Linked DNA regions of Halorhodospira halophila. The protein of the gene in region 1 binds, or shares a complex with, the protein of each later gene. Links are inferred from orthologs where the notes say so. Each region holds a gene or a part of one and is shown in the gene's direction. Other genes may lie near its edges.

Region 1 (10,373 bases):
GCGGTCACGCCGGCCTGCAAACGGCCATCGTACTGGCCTGGGCCGGCATCCTGGCCATGGCCTTCATCCATTTTCGTCTGCTGTTCTGGAACATCCGCGAGCATCGGCGGTTCCTGCAGACCGACGCCTACCGCAAGAACATGCGCGGCAACCGCACCGAGGTGCAGCTGCTGGCCGCGCCGCTGACCGTGGCGATGACCATCAATGTCGGCTTCGTGCTCGGCATGGTCTTCGTCCCGGGGCTGTCGGCCATCGTGGAGTGGCTCTTCCCCGCGGCCATGGTCGCCTTCCTGATCGTCGGCGGCTGGGCTCTGCGCCAGCTCGGCGACTTCTGGGGCCGGGTGCTCACCGAGAGCGACTGCGACTGCGCCGCCGACAACAGCCTGGCCCAGGCCCTGCCTGCCTTCGCGCTGTCGATGGTCGGCGTGGGGCTCGCCGCGCCGGCGGGGATGAGCAGCGTGCCGGCGACAGCGGCGTTCAGTCTGGCGCTGTCGAGCTTCTTCCTGATCGCCGCGGTGATCACTGGCGCCGTCATGCTGGTCCTCGGCGTGCGCGCGATGATGGAGCAGAACGCCAATCCGGTCAGCGCGCCGAGCCTGTGGATCGGCGTTCCCGTGCTGACGATCATCGGCATCACCCTGGTGCGCCAGACGGCGGGCATCGAGGCCCACTTCGGCGCCGAGGCCGGTGGTATCCAGACCCTGGGTCTGCTCACCTACTTCCTGGCTGCGCAGGTCGCGCTGCTGCTGCTCGGTTGGGTGGTGCTGCGCCGCTTCAACTACTTCGGCCGCTTCGTAGTCGGCCCTGAGCGTTCCGCCGGCTCCTACACCCTGGTTTGCCCCGGCGTGGCGCTGGCGGTGATGATCCACTTCTTCACCAACCTGGGCCTGGCCCACCACGGTGTCATCGAGGCCTACGGGGTCGCCTACTGGGCGCTGACGGCCATCGCCCTGGTGGTCCAGGCGGCCACGATCTGGCTGGTCTTCCAGCTCAATCGCAAGCACTTCCGGGTGGATGCCTGGGCGGGGCAAAGATTGAGCCCCTCCACCACCAGTTCGTCCTCCTGAGGCCCTCAAGTTGGCCTGGCAGCCGACGACAACGGGGGTGTAGGCAGAAGTGGGATCTGGAACCCGGCACGTGGGTTGCAGGTCCCACGCATATCCGGAAACGCTCCGTGCCACAAGCCCCTTGAGGGCGGATGGCGCGGAGCGGGCGCCGGAACCGGATGGCCGCAACCGGCAATGGAGTGCCGGATAGGCGGGTAGAGAGCCCGGCCCGAGTGATACGAAACGCAGGAGGTAGTGATGTCTGCAGTAGGAGCAGTTGGCGGAGGGGCGCCGAGCATGCCGCCGCCGTCCCAGGGCGCCGGTGGTGACGACCCCTTCGAGGGTGAGGAGATGGAGGGCGCTGGCGGCTCCGAGTTCGGTGGTGAAGCCGCTGGCGGGGCCGACACGGTGGACATCTCCTCGATCGCCGGCGGCGAGGACGTTGGCACCAGCACCGAGTCCTTTGAGGACGATGGTGGGGCAGCCAGCTACGACGCCTCCGGTGGCGTCGACGATCTGGACGCCGGTGGCGAGATCGACGCCATGGTTTGACCTTCCCAGGGGGGCAGCGGCTCACGGGCCGTTGCCCCGTCCGTTATAATCCCCGCCCTCGGACCGCCTTTCCAGCGCGGTCATCCTGTCCCAGCCAATGCGGGGAACGCCCAATGTCTGCGGTAATCGCCCTGGTCGGGCGGCCGAACGTCGGCAAATCGACCCTGTTCAACCGGCTCACCGGCAGCCGGGACGCCCTCGTGGCCGACCACCCCGGCCTGACCCGGGACCGGCAGTACGGCGTCGTGCGCCATCGCGGCAGTCACGCCGTGGTGGTCGATACCGGTGGGATGGGCGAGGAGCTCGAGGGAGTGGGCGGCTGCATGCACGAACAGGCCCGCACCGCCATCGCCGGAGCCGACGCCGTGGTCTTCCTGGTCGACGGGCGGGCCGGTAGCACCGTCGGGGATGAAGAGATCGCCGCCGAGCTGCGGCGGGCGCAGGTGCCGGTGTTCCTGGCGGTGAACAAGACCGACGGCCTCGAGGCCGGGGTGGCCGCCGCCGATTTTCACGGCCTCGGCCTGCAGCCGGTTCACAGCATCGCCGCCACGCGCGGGCGCGGTGTCGGCGAGCTGCTCGACGCCGTGTTCGCTGCGCTCCCGCCCGCCGAGCCGGAGGAGGGGGAGGTCGCCGCCGGGCACGGCATCCCGGTGGCGCTGATCGGCCGGCCCAACGTGGGCAAGTCCACCCTGGTCAATCGGCTCCTCGGCGAGGAGCGGGTGGTGGTCTACGACGAGCCGGGCACTACCCGCGACAGCATCGCCGTGCCGTTCGAGCGCGACGGGCAGCACTACACCCTGATCGATACCGCCGGCGTGCGGCGCCGGGCGCGGGTCCAGGAGACCGTCGAGAAGTTCAGCGTGGTCAAGACGCTGGAGGCCATCGAGCGGGCCTCGGTGGTGGTGCTGGTGACCGATGCCCAAGAGGGGATCACCGAGCAGGACGCCCACCTGGCCGGGCATGTCCTGCAGGCCGGACGGGCCCTGGTGCTGGTTATCAACAAGTGGGACGGTCTCGATCCCGATCAGCGCCGCAAGGTGCGCCGGGATCTCGATCTGCGTTTCGGTTTCCTCGGTTTTGCACGCCACCACTTCGTCTCGGCCCTGCACGGCAGTGGCGTGGGGCTGCTGCTGGAGTCGGTGGACCGGGCCCATGCGGCCGCCCACCGGGATCTGGCCACCCCGGAACTCAACGAGGCCCTGCAGGAGGCGCTCGCCAACCACCAGCCGCCGCTCTCCCGCGGGCGGCGGATCAAGCTGCGTTACGCCCACCAGGGCGGGCATAACCCGCCGGTGATCGTCGTCCACGGCAACCAGGTGCAGCGGCTGCCGCGGGCCTACATGCGGTACCTGGAGAACTTCTTCCGCGACGCCTTCGACCTGTACGGCACGCCGGTGCGCATCGAGTGCCGGGCCAGCGAGAACCCCTTCGCCGACAAGCCCAACCAGCTCACCGAGCGTCAGCGCCGCCGGCGCCAGCGGGTCATCCACCACGCCAAGAAGCGCGAGAAGAAGCGCAAGCGCCGGCGCTAGCCGGGCGGTTCAGGTGCGGACCAGCACCACCGAGACGTTGTCCGGCCCGCCGGCATCGAGGGCGGCTTCGATCAGGTCCCCGGCGCGCTGGGACAGCGAGCGGTCCTCCTCGGCCAGGATGGCACCGATCGCCGCGTCCTCCAGAGGCTCGGTCAGGCCGTCGGAACAGAGCAGGAACAGATCCCCGGGGTCGCGCGGCAGGCGGGTGACGTCGGGCTCGGCCCAAGTCACCGCGCCGAGCGCGCGCTCGAGGACGTTGCGTTCCGGCGAGCGGCGCCCCTCGGCCTCGGTCATCGCCCCCGTCTCGACCGCGCGCTGGACCGGCGTGTGGTCCCGGGTGAGCCGCTCCAGGCGGCCGTCCCGGAAGCGGTAGATGCGGGAGTCGCCCACATGGGCCAGGGCCACTTCGTCGGGGGCCGCGCAGAGCAGGGCGAGGGTGGTGCCCATGCCCTCGTAGCGGCGGTCGCGCTCGGTATAGGAGAGCACGGCGCGGTTGGCCAGCTGGACCAGATCCGCCGGCTCCCCGCCGGACTCCAGCCAGGTGTGGTCACTGCCGTGGTGGGTGCGGGCGATGCGGATCACCGCCTCCACCGCCAGCCGCGCCGCCTCGGCCCCGTAGGGCAGCCCGCCCATGCCGTCGGCGAGCACCGCGACGCCGGCGCCCTCGTCCCAGTCGATACGGTCCTCGTTGCGAGGTCGCTGGTGGCCGCGGTGGGTCTCGCCGGCGATCTCCATGGTTCCACGCCTCCTGTTGCAGGGTTGCCAAAGGTTTGAGGCCATCCTAGCCCGCAGAGCGTGCTGCGGGAACCTGTGCCGTGTTTGATATATGTTTAGGCGTATATGACAATGGCTGCCGATCCCGAACTGACAGCCGTCCATCATGCTTGAACTCTTCGCTCATCTCGCCACCTTGATCGTCCACGACCTGCTGGGCATCGAGGCCGGCAAGCCGTTCGGCGATGCCGCGCACTTCTTCGTTGAGAGCACGGCGAAGATCTTCGCCCTGCTGGCGGTGCTGATCTACGTCATTGCTCTGGCCCGGGCGTCGCTGAACGTCGAGCGGGTCCGCGCCTTCCTGGCCGGGCGCAATCGCGTCCTCGGCTACTTCCTGGGCTCGACGTTCGGAGCCGTGACCCCGTTCTGCTCCTGCTCGAGCGTGCCGGTGTTCATCGGCTTCACCACGGCGCGGATCCCTATCGGGGTGACCATGGCCTTCCTGATCACCTCGCCGATGATCAACGAAGTGGCCGTGGTGTTGCTCTGGGGGCTGCTGGGCTGGGAGCTGACCCTGATCTACATCGCCGTCGGTTTTCTGATCGGCATGCTCGGCGGGGCGTTTCTCGACGCCATTCGCGCGGAGCGCTACCTGCAACCGTTCCTGGCCAAGGCCTATGCCGAGGGCAGTGCGCCGGCTGACGGCGCTGCCGGTGCGACGCGGCTGACCCTGCGCCAGCGCCACGACTTTGCCCGGCGCGAGGTGGGGGAGATCTTCGCGCGGGTCTGGAAGTGGGTCCTGATCGGTGTCGGCCTCGGGGCGGCGCTTTACGGCTTCGTCCCCGAGGGCTGGATCGAGGAGCACCTGGGTGCCGGTCACTGGTGGCAGGTGCCTGCGGCGGTGCTGGTCGCCATTCCGCTGTACACCAACATCACGGGTGTGGTGCCGGTGATGGAGAGCCTGATTATCCAGGGGCTGCCCATCGGCACCACCCTGGCTTTCTGCATGAGCACCGTCGCTGCGAGCTTTCCGGAGTTCGTGCTGCTCAAGCAGGTGATGCAGTGGCGGTTGCTGGCGATCTTCTTCGTCCTGCTGCTGTTCGCCTTCACCCTGGCGGGGTGGCTGCTCAATGCCGTGGAGCCGCTACTATTTGCCGGGGTGTGAGGACGGCGGCAGGCCGTTACCATGAACGATGCATAGGAGGAACGGATCCCATGACCATCATTAAGGTGCTGGGCAGTGGCTGCGCCAAGTGCAACAACACCGCCGAGCGGATCGAGCAGATGGCTGCTGATCTGGGTGTGGCCGCAGAGGTACACAAGGAGACGGGGCCGGAGGCCCTGATCCAGTACGGCGTCATGTCGACACCGGCCGTGGTGGTGGACGAGCGGCTGGTCCACAGCGGGTCGGTTCCTGAACCCGAGCAGATCAAGGAGTGGCTGCAGTGAGTCTTTTGATTTTTGTCGCGTTTCTCGGCGCCTGCATGGCGGCGGCCGCCACCGGGGCCATGTTCGGTCCCGGGCGTTGGTATGAGGAGCTGGACAAGCCCACCTGGACGCCGCCGAACTGGCTGTTCCCGGTGGCGTGGACGGTGCTCTACCTGGCCATTGCCGTGGCCGCCTGGCGGGTGGCCCTGTCCGGCTCCGAGGTCCTGGCCCTCGGTCTGGCCCTGTGGGCGCTGCAGATCGCTCTGAACACGCTGTGGACGCCGGTTTTCTTCGGTCTGCAGCAGCTCTTCGGCGGCTTGGTGGTGCTTGGGGCGCTGTGGGTCTCGGTGCTGCTGACCACGGCGGCGTTCCTGGCCGCGGACTGGCTGGCCGGGCTGCTGTTCATCCCCTATCTGGCCTGGGTCAGCTTTGCGGGCGCCCTCAACTACGACATCTGGCGACGCAACGGCGATGCCCCCTCGGCCGGCACGACGGAGCAGGGCGGCGCCTAAGCCGCTCGCCGGGGCCCTTTTACCGGGGCCCCGGCGGCGGTCTGCCGAGACCGCCTGCGCCCCTGGCCGGGGGGGGGTCGGGCCGCTGGGGTGCCGTTGAGCGTGCCGAGCAGCGCAGTCCTTCTGCCGAGACGGTTCGCGCCCTCGCCGGTGGTACCAGGTCGGGCCGGCGCCGTTGAGCGCGCCGAGCAGCGCAGCCCCGGCGGGGGATCAGCGCGAAGCTTTGCCGGTTCGCGCTGATCAGCGAGGTTCTGTCTGAGCGGCGCGCCAGCGCCGCGAGTTTAGCGAGCGGCCCCGCCGGGGTGAGCAGCACAGGGAACCCCGCCGATAGGCGGGGCGCGTTCGTCCGGCGCCGGCCCGACCTGGTACCACCGGCGAGGGCGGGCCATGGCGATCGCACCCGATTACGGTAGCACTGGCTTGAAGGGCCGGACGTCCACCTGCGCGTAGACGCCCGCCGCCACGTAGGGGTCGGCATCCGCCCACGCCTGCGCCGCCTCTAGTGACTCGAACTCGGCGACCACCAGGCTGCCCGTGAAACCGGCCTCACCGGGGGTCTCCGTGTCCACGGCCGGATACGGCCCGGCGAGCAACAGCCGCCCCTCGTCGCGCAGCTGCTCCAGCCGTGCCAGGTGTTCCGCCCGCGCTGACTGGCGCAGCGGCAGACTGTTCTCCACGTCCCTGCTCATGATCGCGTAATACATGGGTCGTTACCTTATCGCTCCGAAAGGGGTCCGGTACAATGAAGCCGTGCCCCGGGATGGCCGGGGCGTGTCCACGGGAGAGGAAGTCATGGCGCAGTACTTTGAAGTCCATCCGGAGACGCCCCAGCAGCGCCTGATCAACCAGGCCGTGCAGACTCTTGCCGATGGGGGTGTCATCGCCTACCCGACGGATTCGAGCTACGCCCTCGGCTGTCGCCTCGGCGACAAGGCCGCCCTCGACCGCATCCGCGAGATCCGGCGTCTGGACAACAGCCATAACTTCACCATGGCGTGCAAGGATCTCAAGGATATCGGCACCTACGCCAAGATGGAAAACTACGCCTACCGCCTGCTCAAGTCCCACACACCGGGGCCGTACACCTTTATCCTGCGGGCTACGTCCGAAGTGCCCCGGCGGCTGCAGCACCCCAAGCGCAAGACCATTGGTATCCGCGTACCCGACCACCCGGCCAGCCGCGCACTGCTCAACACTCTCGGCGAGCCGCTGATGAGCGTGACGCTGCAGCTGCCCGGTGACGACATGCCCCTCGACGATCCCGAGGCGATCCGTGAGCGCATCGGCAAGCTGATCGACGCCGTCGTTGCTGGCGGGCCCACCGGGGGCGGGGCGAGCACCGTGATCGATCTCACCGGTGAGGCTGCCGAGGTCATCCGCGAAGGGGTCGGCGATACCCGCGTCTTCCAGAGTGCCTGAGCGCATGGAGACGGATCGCGAACAACCATAAGGAGCCGTTGCTTGGCTAACATCAACCAACGACCCAGCCGCGTCCTGTCGGGCATGCGCCCGACAGGACGGCTGCACCTGGGCCATTACCACGGCGTGCTCAAGAACTGGGTGCGCCTGCAGAACGAGTACGAGTGTTTCTTCTTCGTGGCCGACTGGCACGCCCTGACCACCCACTACGAGAGCCCCTGGGTGGTCGGGGACAATGTCTGGGACATGGTGATCGATTGGCTGGCCTGCGGCGTCAACCCCAAGCTGGCGCGGCTGTTTATCCAGTCCCGGGTGCCCGAGCACGCTGAGCTCCACCTGCTGCTGTCGATGATGACCCCCCTCGGCTGGCTCGAGCGGGTGCCCACGTTCCGCGACCAGCAGGAGCAGCTGAGCGACCGGGACCTGTCCACCTACGGCTTCCTCGGGTATCCGCTGCTGCAGTCGGCGGACGTGCTCATCTACAAGGCCACCGAGGTGCCGGTGGGCGAGGACCAGGTGGCCCACCTGGAACTTACCCGCGAGGTGGCCCGCCGCTTCAACCACCTCTACGGCGTCGAGCCGGATTTCGAGCAGAAGGCCCAGGAGGCGGCGCGCAAGATGGGCAAGAAGAATGCGCGCCTCTACCACGACCTGCGCCGTCGCTATCAGCAGGAGGGTGACCGCGAGGCCCTGGAGGTGGCGCACGCCCTGCTGGAGGGGCAGCCGAACATCACCGTCGCCGACCGCGAGCGGCTCTTCGGCTATCTCGACGGCACCACCCGGGAACTGTTGCCCGAGCCCGAGGTGCTGTTGACGCCGACCGCGAAGATGCCCGGCCTCGATGGCCGCAAGATGTCCAAGTCCTACGACAACACCATCGGCCTGCGCGAGCCCACCGACGACGTCGTCCGCAAGCTGCGCACCATGCCGACGGACCCGGCGCGGGTGCGTCGTAACGACCCCGGCGATCCGCAGAAGTGCCCGGTGTGGGACTTCCATCAGGTCTACTCCGACGAGTCGACCCGCGCGTGGGTCCAAGAGGGGTGCACCACCGCCGGGATCGGTTGCCTGGAGTGCAAGCGCTGCATCATCGACGCCGTTGAGGCCGAGCTGTCGCCGATCCGCGAGCGGGCCCGACAGTACGAGGAAGATCCGGAGCATGTGCGCTCGATCATCGTTGACGGCTGTGAGCAGGCCCGCGAGGAGGCCCGCGAGACCCTTGGCGAGGTGCGCAGCGCCATGGGCCTGGAGTACCGGTGACGGAGACCGCCGCCGGGCAGGCGTCCGCTGACGAGCCGGCGGGCGGCGGTGAGCCGGTGGCCCGCGTCGGTGACGAGGCGCTGCGACGGCTGCCGGACGATCTCTACATCCCCCCGGACGCGCTCGAGGTCTTCCTCGAGGCGTTCGAGGGGCCGCTGGATCTGCTGCTCTACCTGATCCGGCGGCAGAATCTCGACATCCTCGACATCCCCATCGCCGAGATCACCCGGCAGTACATGGAGTACGTCGAGCTCATGCGCGAGATGCGTCTGGAGCTGGCCGCCGAGTACCTGGTGATGGCCGCCATGCTCGCCGAGATCAAGTCGCGCATGCTGCTGCCGCGGCCCGCGGCGGCCGACGACGAGGAGGACGAGGACCACGATCCGCGGGCCGAACTGATCCGCCGGCTGCAGGAGTACGAGCGTTTCAAGAAGGTGGCCGAGCAGATCGACGAACTCCCCCGCGTGGGGCGGGATATCTTCCCGGCCGCCGCCGACGCACCGGAGTGTCGGCCCCGGGCGCAGGCACCGGAAGTCAGCCTGCGCGAGCTGCTGCTGGCCCTTTCAGAGGTCATGCGCCGGGCGCAGCTGAATGAGAGCCACCACGTCGAGCGCGAGACGATCAGCATCCGCGAGCGGATGAGCGAGACCCTGAGCGGGCTCAGCGAGGAGCGTTACACGCCCTTCCAGGAGCTGTTCCGGGTGGAGGAGGGGCGGACCGGGGTCGTGGTGACCTTCCTGGCGCTGCTCGAGCTGGTGCGCGAGTCCATGGTGGAGCTGGTCCAGGCCGACGCCTTTGCCCCGATCTACATCCGCGCACGATGAATATGCCACCACTCAAGCACATCATCGAGGCGGCGCTGCTGGCCGCCGGCGAGGCGCTGACCTTCGAACGCATCCAGGGCCTGTTCGATGCCGACCGGGCGCCGAGCCGCGACGACATCCGCCGGGCCGTGGCCGAGCTGTCGGCGGACTACCAGGGGCGCGGGATCGAGATCCGCGAGGTGGCCGGCGGCTACCGCATCCAGGTCGGTGCCGACATGGCCCCGTGGGTCTCGCGGCTCTGGGAGGAGAAGCCGGCACGCTATTCGCGGGCCGTCCTCGAGACGCTGGCCCTGATTGCCTACCGGCAGCCGATCACCCGCGGGGAGATCGAGCAGGTGCGCGGGGTCAGCGTCAGTACTTCGATCATCCGCACGCTCGAGGAGCGTGGCTGGATCCGCGTGGTGGGCCGGCGCGACGTGCCGGGGCGCCCGGCGATGTACGCCACCACCCGCGGGTTTCTTGAGCACTTCAACCTGCGCGGGCTGGATCAGCTGCCGGATCTGGCCACGCTGCAGGATCCGGATCAGGCGCATCTGGAGCTGGATCTGCGCCTGCCCGACGAGGCCGAGGGCGATCCGGCAACCAGCGACGACGAACAGGGGGCGACCCGTGACGAGTGACGGTGGGAATCAGCCTGCGGGCGAGAAACTGCAGAAGGTACTGGCGCGCGCCGGGCTGGGCTCGCGCCGCGAGATGGAGGCGGCCATCCAGGCCGGGCGCGTGCGCATCGAGGGACGCGTGGCGAAGCTGGGCGATCGCGCGCAGCCCCGTGACCACGTGGAGCTGGACGGGCAGACGGTGCAGCGGGTCCATCGCGAGCCGCCGCGGCGGGTGCTGCTCTATAACAAGCCCGAGGGCGAAGTGACCACCCGCTCCGACCCCGAGGGCCGATCAACAGTCTTCGAGCGGCTGCCGCGCACGCCCGGGCGGTGGATCGCCGTCGGGCGGCTGGATATCAACAGCCAGGGGCTGTTGCTGTTCACCAACGATGGCGAACTCGCCAACGCCCTGATGCATCCCTCCACGGGGGTTGAGCGGGAGTACGCCTGCCGGATCCACGGCGAGGTGACCGAGGAGATGGTCCAC
Region 2 (11,452 bases), on another replicon or contig:
AGGCCCGCCGGGCCGTCGAAGGCGAGGTCGACGGCCACCCAGGCGACCATCAGTAGGGCGCCGAGCTTGACCAGGCTCTCCAGGCCGATGGCGACCACTAGCCCGGTGTGCTTCACCCGCGGAGTGACGTGGCGGGCGCCGAAGATGATCGCGAAGACCGTCACGATCAGACAGAAGGCCAGCGCCAGGGGGCGCGGGTCGTGGCCCCCGCCGGTGAGCACCAGGGTCGACTCGGCCACGGCACGGATCTGCAGGGCGATGTAGGGCAGGATGCCGGCGAGCATGATGGCGGTGACCAGGACGCCAGCGAACTGGCTGGAGAAGCGGAAGGCGAAGACGTCGGCCACGGAGGTTAGCTGCTGGTTGCTGGTCAGGCGCAGCAGGGGGGCGAGCAGCACCGGCGTCAGGAGGAAGGCGGCGGTGACCCCGAGGTAGATGGTGGCGAAGATCAGGCCGTGCTCGTCGGCGAAGCCCACCGAGCCGTAGTAGCTCCACGTGGTGGCGTAGACACCCAGGGCGAGGACGTAGAAGACCGGGTGACGGACCACCGCCCGCGGGAACCAGCGTCGGTCTACCGCGAAGGCGATGACGAACAGCAGCCCCAGGTAGGCGACCCCCACCAGGAACAGGGTCAGCAGGTCAAAGGTCACGCCCGCTCCCCCGTTCGATCAGCCAGCCGCCCAAGGCGATGACCACTGCCCAGCCCAGGTATGGCACGTACCAGGGCGGCTGGGCCTGCATCCACCAGTCGGTGAACGGCGTGGCCAGCAGGAAGAGCACCAGCAGGAACAGCGCCACGCTTCCGGCAGCGGGTCCGGGTCCATTGCGCAACAGGAATCTCCTCCAGGCGGCGCCGGTTCGGGGCGCTCTCGTTATGTTACGGAAAGTAGCACGGCGGCCGCAGCGTGGCCAGTTTCCGAAGCCGCCGTCAGTTTGTTCCGACGCCCCGGGGTCCCGTATCCTCGCCCCCAGTCGTCCGCACCAAAGGGATGTTGATGCGCGCGCTACCGTCCATAAGCCTGGGTGCACTGGTGTTCGGCGGCCCCCTGGCCGCGGGGTGGGCCGTTGCTGCGGAAGGCGCCCTGCCACCTGTCACCGTCCTCTCCGAGCCCGCTGTGGGCAGCGACATCCCTGGGGGCGAGGGCGCCCGTGCGACGGACCGGGCCGGCTTCAGCCGCACGGAGTTGGATGAGTCCACCCTCGCGACCCGCCGCCCCGATCGCCTGGAAGGGCTGGCCGGCGGGGTGCCCGGAGGGCATGCCGGGCGCGAGGAAGGCGGCCTGGGCACCGCCTGGACCCTGCGCGGCTTCACCGTCACTACCCCGCAGTGGAACGGTCTGACGGATATCGATCGGCTCTTCGTCCGCGACCCCTACACGATTGAGCGTGTCGAGATCGTCCCCGGCCCCGATGCGATCCTCCAGGGGGTCGGCTCACCCGGTGGCGCCATCCGTTACCACGGCAAGCGACCGGAACACACGCCGGCCCATGAGGTGGGCGTGGAGGTGGGCCATCCGGACCACCGGCGCGTGGTGGCTGACAGCACCGGGCCGATCGGCGACGACCTCGCCTACCGCCTGACACTGGCCGGCCAGGATGGCGAGCGCCGTCCCGCCGCGCAGCCGACCGAGCGGCTCCATGTACTCGGTGGCCTCGCCTGGCGCTACCACGCCGACGGCGAGCTGCGCCTCGAGCACGAATTCCAGCGCAATCGTCGGCCCTACGACATGGGCACCGTCTGGCTGGAGGACGGCCCGGTCTACGATACCCCGCTGCACAGCCCGGAGCAGGAGAGCGACCGGCGCTATCAGCGCAGTGCGCTCTACTGGGACCACCAGCTCACCGAGGGCCTGGGCGTCTCGCTCAGCGCCGCGTACTCCGAGGTGGACCGGGAGGAGTTGATCCTGGGGTTCTACTCCTTTGGCCTGTTGCCGGCGCCGGAGCCGGTGGCCGGCTACGCGGCCAGAGTCGATGATCAATACACCCAGGAGGATCTTCGGCTGCAGGTCGATTTCGAGCGGCGCACCCACTGGGGACGGTGGCAGGCGGTCGCCGGCGCGGATGCGCACCGACAGGAGATCGACTTCCAGCGCGACCAGCTGCGTTATTGGGATGACGAGGGCGACTGGTGGCAGCAGTTCAGCGTTGATCCCCGGGATCCCGACTTCTCCGGGATCCGCCTCGGCAACCTGGCCCTGGAGCGCCAGGAGGGCCCGGAGGAGGTCGATCGGTACGGGGCCTACCTGGCCAATCGCATCGAGCTTGGCGAGCGCTGGGCCTTCACCGCCGGGGTGCGCCACAACGAGTACGAGGTGCGCGAGGGCGATGAGGACGATCCCCAGCTGGCGGTGGTGGCCGAGGACCGTGGGGTCACTTGGCAGGCCGGGGCGGAGCTGGATGTGACCCCGCGAAGCCGCGTCTACGTGCACGCCGGGACCGGCCTGCGCCCCAATGAGGGCGAGGATCGTCACGGCGATTTTCTCCCCTCGCGGGAGAGCGCGATCACCGAACTCGGCTGGCGTCATGCGCCGACCGACCGCCAGCAACTGGCCGTGGCCGCCTACCACCTGCGCGAGGAGAACCTGCCGCAGGAGGATGAGGCGTATCCGGATGAGGACTACTTCCGCGCGGTCGGCGAGGTGGAGGTGGAAGGGGTCGAGGTGCGCTACCGGCTGCAGACCGAAGCCTGGCAGGTGGTGCCCAACGTAACCATCCAGCGCAGCCGCAGCTACGATGAGGAAGAGCCGCAGCAGCGCGGCAACCACCTGGAGGGCGTACCCCGCCACCTGGCGGGCCTGGAGCTGCGCCACGATCTGGGCGCGTACACCGCCCTGCCGCTCAGCCTCTGGTATTGCGGCGAGTACGTGGGTGGCTGGTACCTGGATGATGCCAACGAGTACCGCACCGACGCCTACACCGTGCACAGCCTCGGCGGCACCCTCGAATGGTCCCGGGGCGCCCGGCTCGACCTGCGCGTCAACAACGCCACCGACGAGCGCTACCTGGCGGCCCCACGGGTGCAGGGCGAGCGCCGCGAGGTGCGGGTGGCGCTAAGCCAGCGGTTCTGATCCGGCGCGCGCCGCCAGGGTCCAGGCCAGCACCTCCGCGGGGGCGGCTCGGCGCAGCCGCTCCGGGGCCGAATAGCCGAGCAGACCCAGCGCCTCGACCAGGTTCGCCGCGGCCCGGTCCTCGCTCAGCGGCGGCGCCCGGTTCTGCTTGGAGAGCTTCTGGCCGTGCTCGTTGAACGCCAGCGGCAGGTGGTGGTAGATCGGGGTGGGCAGCCCGAGCAGGCGCTGGAGGTGGATCTGTGGCGGTGTGCAGACGAGCAGGTCCTGACCGCGGATGACGTGGCTGTAACCGAAGGCGGCATCGTCCACCGCGCAGGCGAGGTGGTAGGCGAAGAAGCCGTCGGCGCGGCGGATGACGAAATCGCCCACCTCTGCCTCCAGCTCGGTGGTGATCCCGCCGGCGGCGCCATCGGTAAAGCGGATCCGCGCCCCGTCGGTGCGCACCCGCACCGCGCGTTCCTCGCGGCCGGCGGGCAGCCCGTCGCGGCAGGTGCCCGGGTAGACCGCCCCGATGGCCCCGTGGCGGCGGGCGGCGGCCTGGGTCTCGCGGCGTGAGCAGGCGCACGGGTAGGCCAGGCCGGCGCCGCGCAGGCGCTCCAGCGCGGCCTGGTACGCCGCACCGCGCCGGCTCTGGTAGACCACCTCGCCGTCCCAGCCCAGCCCGTGTGCCTCCAGGATCCGCAGGATGGCATCGGCGGCCCCGGGCTCCTCGCGCGGCGGGTCGAGGTCGTCGATGCGCACATGCCACGTCCCGCCGTGGTGGCGGGCCTCGATCCAGCTGCCCAGCGCCGCCACCAGCGAGCCGAAGTGCAGCGGCCCGGTGGGCGAGGGGGCGAAGCGGGTTGAGAACGGTGCGCCGGGCCCGCTCATGCCGTCCCTGGGGTCAGCGGCCGTGGTGCTCCACCTCGACCGTGGTCCAGATCCCGCCGCGCACGTTGAAGTGCGCCGTCAGCTTCATATGGCGCGGCTGCGTGGCGTCGACCAGGTCGGCGAGGATCTGGTTGGTCAGCGCCTCGTGGAACCCGCCTACTTCGCGGTAGGACCAGATGTAGAGCTTCAGCGACTTGAGTTCGACGCAGTGCCGGTCCGGGGTGTATTCCAGGTTGAGCGTGGCGAAGTCGGGCTGGCCGGTCTTCGGGCACAGGCAGGTGAACTCCGGGATCTCCATCCGGATGGTGTAATCCCGCTCCGGGTTGGGGTTTGCGAAGGTCTCCAGGGCGTTCGAGGGTTCAGTCGACATGGCTTTCCAAGGGTCCGGTGAGGCTTGATAATGGTCCGTTATCCTAACCGGACGCGCCCGTCGTCTCTACGATGCATCTCAAGCGGATCAAACTCGCCGGCTTCAAGTCCTTCGTGGACCCCACTTCGGTGCCCCTGCCCGGACGCATGGTCGGCGTCGTGGGGCCGAACGGCTGCGGCAAGTCGAACATCATCGACGCCGTGCGCTGGGTCATGGGCGAGAGCTCGGCCAAGCACCTGCGCGGCGAGTCCATGAGCGATGTCATCTTCAGCGGCTCGAGCGCCCGCTCGCCGGTGGGGAAGGCGAGCATCGAGCTCATTTTCGACAACAGCGACGGGGCCATCGGCGGCCAGTACGCCGCCTACAACGAGATCTCCGTCAAGCGCCAGGTCAATCGCGAGGGGCAGTCGCAATACGCCCTCAACGGCACCCGCTGTCGGCGGCGCGATATCTCGGATGTCTTCATGGGCACCGGCCTGCGGCCGCGGGGCTACACCATCATTGAGCAGGGCATGATCTCGCGGGTGATCGAGTCCCGCCCCGAGGAGCTGCGCGTCTACCTCGAGGAGGCTGCGGGCATCTCCGTCTATAAGGAACGCCGTCGCGAGACCGAGCGCCGCATCCGGGATACCCGCGAGAACCTGGAGCGGCTTGAGGATGTCCGCGACGAGGTCCACAAGCAACTCGAGAAGCTGCGCCGCCAGGCCGAGACCGCCGAGCGCTACCGCTCCTACAAGGCTGAGGAGCGGCGCCTACGCGGTGAACTCTCGCTGTTGCGGCTGCGTGATCTGGATCAGCGCATCGCCGAGCGCGACGCCAGCATCCGCGAGCAGGAGAACCAGCGCGAGTCGGCGGTGGCCGAGCAGCGCCGCGCCGAGCGTGAGATCGAGGCCCTGCGCGAGTCGGCCCGGGAGCGCCACGAGGCGCTGAACACCATCCAGGGCCGCTACTACGAGATCGGGGCCGAGATCGCCTCGGTGGACGAGCGCATCCAGAGTGCCCGCGACCTGCGTCGTCGGCGGGAGGAGGAGCTGGCCGAGGCCCGCCGTGCGCTGGAGGAGCTGGACGCCACGGTGACCGCCGATCGGGACAAGCGCGCGGTCCTCGAGGAGCGGGTCGAGGAGCTGGAGCCGGCCCTGGAGGCGGCCAGCGAAGAGGAGCAGGTGGCGGAATCCGCTCAGGAGGACGCTCGCGGGCGCCTGGATGCCTGGCGCGACGAGGCCGACGCCGTCCGCGCCGAGCAGACCTCGGCGCAGCGGCGCGAGGAGGTGGAGCGGACTCGTCATGACGCCGCCGCCCGCCGGGTCCGTGAGCTCGACGAGCGCATCGAGGCCCTCGACGACGAGCGCGACTCGGTGGATCTGCACGCGCTGGAGAGCGCCATCAGCGAGTTGGAGTCGGAGGAGGAACAGCTCTCCGCCGAACTTGAGGACCTGCAGCAGCGCCGCGATGCCGCCGCCGAGGAGCTGGAGACCCGCGCCGCCGAGCGGGACGAGGCGGCCCGGGAGCTGGAGGCGGCGCGTGAGGCCGTCTCCGGCACGCGGGCCCGGCTCACCTCCCTGGAAACCCTGCAGGAGTCGGCCCTGGGCCGGCGCGGGGACGATCGCCACGCCTGGCTCGAACGCCGGGGCTGGGCGCGGGCGCCGCGTCTGGCCGAGACCGTGCGCGTGGATGCCGACTGGCAGCGGGCGGTGGAGGCGATCCTCGGTGACGCCCTGCAGGCCGTCTGCATCGAGCCGGAATCGCTGCCCAGCGAGGGGGCCCCGGACGGCGGGCCGCTGACCCTGGTCGGCGAGGCCCAGTTGCTGCCGGCACCGGCCGAGGATCGCCTGGCGGCGCATGTTCACGGCAGCGAGGCGGCCCGCGAACTCCTCGCCGGGATCCGCTGCGCCCCGGACGCCGCCACCGCCGAGGCCCTGCGCCCCGAGCTGGCCGCCGGCGAGACGGTGGTCACCCCCGACGGGGTGTGGATGGGCGCCAACTGGGTGCGCCTGCCCGGGCAGGAGGACGCCGAGAGCGGTGTGCTCGAGCGCGAGCAGGAGATCCAGGCTCTGCGCGAGGAGGTGGAGAATGCCGAGGCGCGGGTCCAGGAGGCCGAGGGCCGGCTGGCCGACGCCCGCGGCGGGGCCGCCGAGGCCGAGCGCCGGCGCGATGAACTGGCTGCCGAGCTTGGTCCGCTGCACCGGCGCCACGCCGACCTGCAGGCTCGTCTGGAACACCGCCGCGAGTCCCTCGAGCAGGCTCGGAAGCGGCGCGAGGAGCTGTCCGGAGAGCGCAGCCGCCTGGTCGAGCAGCGCGATGCGGCCAGCGAGGAGCAGGAGGAGGCCGCCGCCGCTGCCGAGGAGGCCGCCGCCGCTGCCGCCACGGCCGCCGAGCGCGCCGCCGAGGTCGAGGCGCAGCAGCAGGATCAGCGCGAGCAACTCGAGCGCGCCGGCGAGCGGCTGCGCGAGGCCCGTGAGCGGCGCTACGATCTGGCCGGCAAGCTCGAGAGTGCCCGCACCGCTCTGGAGTCCGTGCGCGAGCAGCTGCGCCGCTCCGAGGAGCAGCGTGAGCGCTACGACCGCCGTCGGGCGGAGCTGGAGACTGCTCTGGGCGACGATGAAGACCCGGTTGCCGAATTGACCGAAAAGCGCGAGACCCTGTTGGCGCGCCGGTCCGAAGCGGAGGCGCAGTTGACCGAAGCGCGCAGCGAGGCTGAGCATCTGGATCATCAGCTGCGCGAGCAGGAGCAGGCGCGGGCCGAGGCCGAGCAGCGGGCCGAGCAGTTGCGCGAGGGGCTGGAGGGGCTGCGCCTGGAGACCGGCGAGCTGCGCGTCCACCGCAGCCACGAGGCCGATGCCCTGGCAGAACTCGGCGAATCGGAGGCCGAGGTGGCCGAGCGCCTGGCCGCGGATGCCACCGTCGCCGCGTGGGAGCAGGCCCTGGAGCAGGTCAGCGAGCGTATCCGGCGCTTGGGATCGGTAAACTTGGCGGCCATCGACGAGTGCCAGCAGCTGGAGGAGCGCCGCGGCTATCTGGACGAGCAGCACGCTGATCTCAACGAGGCGCTGGAGACCCTGGAGACGGCGATTCGCCGCATCGACCGGGAGACCCGGGCGCGTTTCCGTGAGACCTTCGATCAGGTCAACGAGGGGCTGGGGCGGTTCTTCCCCCGGTTGTTCGGGGGCGGGCGCGCCTATCTGGAACTGACCGACGACGATCTGCTGTCCACCGGGGTGGTGGTCATGGCGCAGCCGCCGGGCAAGCGGGTATCGAGCATCCATCTGCTCTCCGGCGGCGAGAAGGCGCTGAGTGCGGTGGCGCTGGTTTTTGCCATCTTCAACCTCAACCCGGCGCCGTTCTGTCTCCTCGACGAGGTGGACGCCCCGCTGGATGAGGCCAACGTCGGTCGTTTCTGCGATCTGGTCGAAGAGATGTCCGAGAAGGTCCAGTTCGTGCTGATCACCCACAACCGGACCACCATGGAGCGGGCCTCCCACTTGCTCGGGGTCACCATGAACGAACCCGGCGTCTCGCGGCTGGTTGCGGTGGACGTGGACGAGGCGCTCGATATCGCCGAGGCCGGATAACGGAGAGAGACCCATGGATGCGATGCGTTGGACGATCCTGGGCGTAGGGGTGCTGGTGTTGCTGGCGATCTACGCCTTCGGCCGGTGGCGGGATCGGCGCCGCCGGCACGCCGAGCAGAAGCCGGCCGCCGCGGCGGCGGGTAGCGCACAGGGGCGCGGGGGCGTCGCCGGCGCCGGCGAGGAAGGGGGTGGCGGCGATTTGCGCCCCGGCCAGTCAGAGCGCCCGGTGATCGATGACGATGAGCTGCGCGGCATCGACGATCTCCTTGCCGAGCGGGAAGAGCTGGCCCCGGAGGAGCTCGACCTGGGGTTGGATCTGGGCGAACGGCCCGCTGCGTCGGGTGCGACGCCGCAGACGGGCGAGCAGGGCGACGATCGGCCCTGGTGGCAGTCCGCCGAGGCAGCCGCCGGCGAACCGGACGAGCGAACCGGCACGCCGCACCGCTCCGCTGCCGCCGAGGCGGAACGCGCCGGCCTGGCACCAGCCGGGGAGCAGCCGCAGGCGGCGGCCGGTGAACCCGTAGGGGCGGGGGCGGACGCCGCCGGAAGCGGTTCGCAGCCAGCGGGGCATGCCGACGCGGAGCCGGTCGGGGCAAGCGACGCCGGGAGCGGGGCAGAGAAGTCGGAGCCGTCGCCGGCAGGGAGGGGCGGCGGGACGGCCACCGCCGGGGTCGAGGAGCCGGCGCCGCTGAAGCTCTCGCCGGCCTCGCAGGTGGAGATCGCCGCCTACCGCAGTGGCGATGTCGAGGAAGCGGAGAAGATCCTGGTGGCGTTTGTGGCCGCCCCGGAAGGCGAGCGTTTCCGGGGGGCGGCGATCGAGCGGGCCCTGCGGCGGGTGCGCATGGTTCCGGGCGAGCAACGCATCTGGCACCGCCGCGGGCAGAGTGAGACGGGGCGAGTGACCCTGTTCAGTGCGGCGAGCATGGTGGAGCCGGGGTATCTGGACCCGGAGGAGACGCTGCCGGGCCTGGAGACCCCGGGGCTGGTGTTCTTCATGCAGCTACCCCTGCCAGTGGATGGCGAGCAGGTGCTCGACGCGATGCTGGCCACGGCCTACCAGGTATCCGTGGAACTCGGTGGCGAGTTGCTCGATAGCACCCGTTCCACCATGACGCAGCAGATCGCCGAGCACATGCGCGAACAGCTGCGCGAGCACCGGCGGCGGCTGCACATCGCCGTGCATAAGCGCCAATAAGACCCACCCGACAAGGAGCGAGCGTGGCTGAATCGACGCCGTCCCGCGAGCAGGCGCAGCGACGCGTGGCCGAGCTGCGCGCCGAGATCGCCGAGCACGATCACCGCTACTACGTCCTCGACCGGCCGAGCATCTCGGATACCGAGTACGACGCCCTGTTCGCCGAGCTGCAGCGCCTGGAGGCGGCCTACCCCGATCTGGCCACCGCCGACTCGCCCACCCGGCGGGTGGGCGGGACCGTGCAGGAGGGCTTCGCCGCCGTCGCCCATGACACCCCCATGCTCTCGCTGGACAACGCCTTCGAGGGCGAGGATCTGGTCGAGTTCGACCGCCGCATCCGCGACCGGCTCGGCGTGGCCAGCGTGCTCTACACCGGTGAGCCGAAGCTCGACGGCATCTCGCTGAGCCTGACCTACGAGGACGGTGTGCTGGTGCGTGCCGGGACCCGGGGCGATGGGCAGAGCGGTGAGGACGTGACCCACAACGTGCGCACCGTCGGCAGCGTGCCGCTGCGCCTGCGCGGCAGCGGCCATCCGGCGCGGCTTGAGGTGCGCGGCGAGGTGGTGATCCGAAAGGAGGATTTCGAGCAGCTCAATCAGGCCCGTCTCGAGGCGGGCGAGCGGCCCTTCGCCAACCCGCGCAACGCTGCCGCCGGGTCGGTGCGGCAGCTCGACCCGCGGATCACCGCGCAGCGACCGCTGACCCTGTTCACCTTCGGCGTCGGCGAGCCGCTGGCGCTGGGGGTGCCCACCCACTGGGAGGTGCTCGAGCGCCTGGCCGAGTGGGGCTTTCGCACCACCGCGCCGCTGGAGCGCCTGGAAGGCGTGGCCGCGTGCCAGGCCTACCGCGAGCGGCTCATCGAGGACCGGGATGCACTGCCCTTCGAGGTGGACGGCGCCGTGTTCAAGGTCGATGACCTGGCCGCCCGCGAGCAGCTCGGCTTCACCGCCCGCGCCCCCCGCTGGGCCCTGGCCTTCAAGCTCCCGGCCCGGGAGGCGACCACCGTGGTCGAGCGGATCGTCCCCTCGGTGGGACGCACCGGCAAGGTCACCCCCCTGGCCCGGCTGCAGCCGGTGGAGGTGGGCGGTGTCACCGTTGCCCGCGCCAGCCTGCACAACGCCGACGAGCTGGCGCGCATGGACGTGCGCGAAGGCGATACCGTCATGGTGCGCCGTGCCGGCGACGTCATCCCGCAGATCACCGCCGTGATTCACGACAAGCGCCCGCGGCAGGCCGAGCCGTGGCGCTTCGAGGAGCGCGTGCAGACCTGCCCGGAGTGCGGCTCGGCGGTGCAGCGCATCGAGGGCGAGGCGGCCCACCGGTGTGTGGGCGGCCTCTACTGCCCCGCGCAGCGCGAGGGGGCCATCCTCCACTTCGCCTCCCGCCGCGCCCTGGACATCGACGGGCTGGGCGAGAAGATCGTCGAGCAGCTGGTGGCCAAGGGGCTGGTGGCCGACCTGGCTGATCTGTTTCGCCTGAGCCACGCCCAGTTGGCCGGGCTCGAGCGTATGGGCGACAAGTCCGCCGATAACCTCCTCGCCGCCCTCGAGCGGGCGCGGCGTACAACGCTGGCGCGGTTCCTCTACGCCCTCGGGATTCCCCATGTCGGTGAGGTGACCGCGCGCCGCCTGTCCGAAGCGGCCTACGGTCTGACGGCCGCGATCCCCCGCGGCGATTTGGGCCGGCTGCGAGAGGCCGCCGGCGTGGAAGCGGGGACGGCGATCACCAGCGAGGCGCTGTTGCGGGTGATGGCGGCCCCGGCCGAGGAGCTCGAGGCCGTGGAGGATGTCGGCCCGGTGGTGGCGCGGGCCATCGCCGGCTTCTTTGCCGAGCCCCACAATCGCGACGTGGTCGATCACCTCTGCGCCGCCGGGGTCCGCTGGCCTGAGCCGGAACCGCCGGAGCAGGTCGCCGCGTCACCCCTGGCCGGCTGCACCCTGGTGCTCACCGGCACCCTGGAGGGCCTGACCCGGGACGAGGCCAAGGCCGCCATCGAGGCGTGTGGCGGTCGGGTGACCGGCAGCGTCTCGAGCCGGACCGACTACCTGGTGGCGGGGGCGGATGCCGGCAGCAAGCTGAACAAGGCCCGGGAACTCGGTGTCGAAATCCTCGATGAAGCCGGCCTGAGGGAATTGCTCGGCGAGCGCAGGGCGTAGCCACTGCGCAGCGGGCCCGGGCCGGTTTTCCCCGAAGCGGCCCAGGGGATTGGTATACTTTGCCGCACCTCTCCAACCGGTGAACCGATCGAGACTCCATGCCCGTCAGAGCCCGTAGCCGCATCCAGACCTTCCTCCTGTGGGGCGCCAGTGCCCTGATCGTGATCGGTGCCGTGGCGCTGTTCCGCGCCGACCTGGGTACCGGCGCCGGCCCCGGCGGGGAG

The links.
Region 2: the proteins of CCR79_RS03340 (region 1) and smc are in contact, whole or in part, in a crystal structure (PDB 3ZGX), measured with the Bacillus subtilis proteins. The link is inferred for Halorhodospira halophila from one-to-one orthologs.

Annotation. Positions count from the first base shown.
Region 1 is NZ_NHSN01000010.1:3,123-13,495, reverse strand. What follows is about bases 7,374-10,373. They hold CCR79_RS03340 (segregation and condensation protein A), read left to right. Parts: upstream 7,374-8,459; coding sequence 8,460-9,287; downstream 9,288-10,373. Other genes in these bases: rluB (23S rRNA pseudouridine(2605) synthase RluB), read left to right, coding at 9,897-10,373; scpB (SMC-Scp complex subunit ScpB), read left to right, coding at 9,284-9,907; CCR79_RS03345 (tryptophan--tRNA ligase), read left to right, coding at 7,374-8,463. Also shown: CCR79_RS03390 (TsoY family (seleno)protein), read left to right, coding at 1-1,067; CCR79_RS03385 (hypothetical protein), read left to right, coding at 1,305-1,598; ribosome biogenesis GTPase Der, read left to right, coding at 1,712-3,130; CCR79_RS03375 (PP2C family protein-serine/threonine phosphatase), read right to left, coding at 3,140-3,865; CCR79_RS03370 (permease), read left to right, coding at 4,011-5,009; CCR79_RS03365 (thioredoxin family protein), read left to right, coding at 5,060-5,293; tryptophan-rich sensory protein TspO, read left to right, coding at 5,290-5,784; CCR79_RS03355 (YciI family protein), read right to left, coding at 6,189-6,488; CCR79_RS03350 (L-threonylcarbamoyladenylate synthase), read left to right, coding at 6,577-7,203; more of CCR79_RS03345, read left to right, coding at 7,246-7,373. UniProt on the Bacillus subtilis protein: Participates in chromosomal partition during cell division. May act via the formation of a condensin-like complex containing Smc and ScpB that pull DNA away from mid-cell into both cell halves.
Region 2 is NZ_NHSN01000025.1:160,749-172,200, reverse strand. Bases 3,999-8,077 are described here. They hold smc (chromosome segregation protein SMC), read left to right. Parts: upstream 3,999-4,379; coding sequence 4,380-7,877; downstream 7,878-8,077. Other genes in these bases: CCR79_RS10125 (cell division protein ZipA C-terminal FtsZ-binding domain-containing protein), read left to right, coding at 7,891-8,077; queF (preQ(1) synthase), read right to left, coding at 3,999-4,308. Also shown: CCR79_RS10155 (ATP-binding protein), read right to left, coding at 1-650; CCR79_RS10150 (hypothetical protein), read right to left, coding at 640-831; CCR79_RS10145 (TonB-dependent siderophore receptor), read left to right, coding at 996-3,068; tRNA glutamyl-Q(34) synthetase GluQRS, read right to left, coding at 3,051-3,938; more of queF, read right to left, coding at 3,952-3,998; more of CCR79_RS10125, read left to right, coding at 8,078-9,072; NAD-dependent DNA ligase LigA, read left to right, coding at 9,096-11,228; CCR79_RS10115 (efflux RND transporter periplasmic adaptor subunit), read left to right, coding at 11,327-11,452. UniProt on the Bacillus subtilis protein: Required for chromosome condensation and partitioning.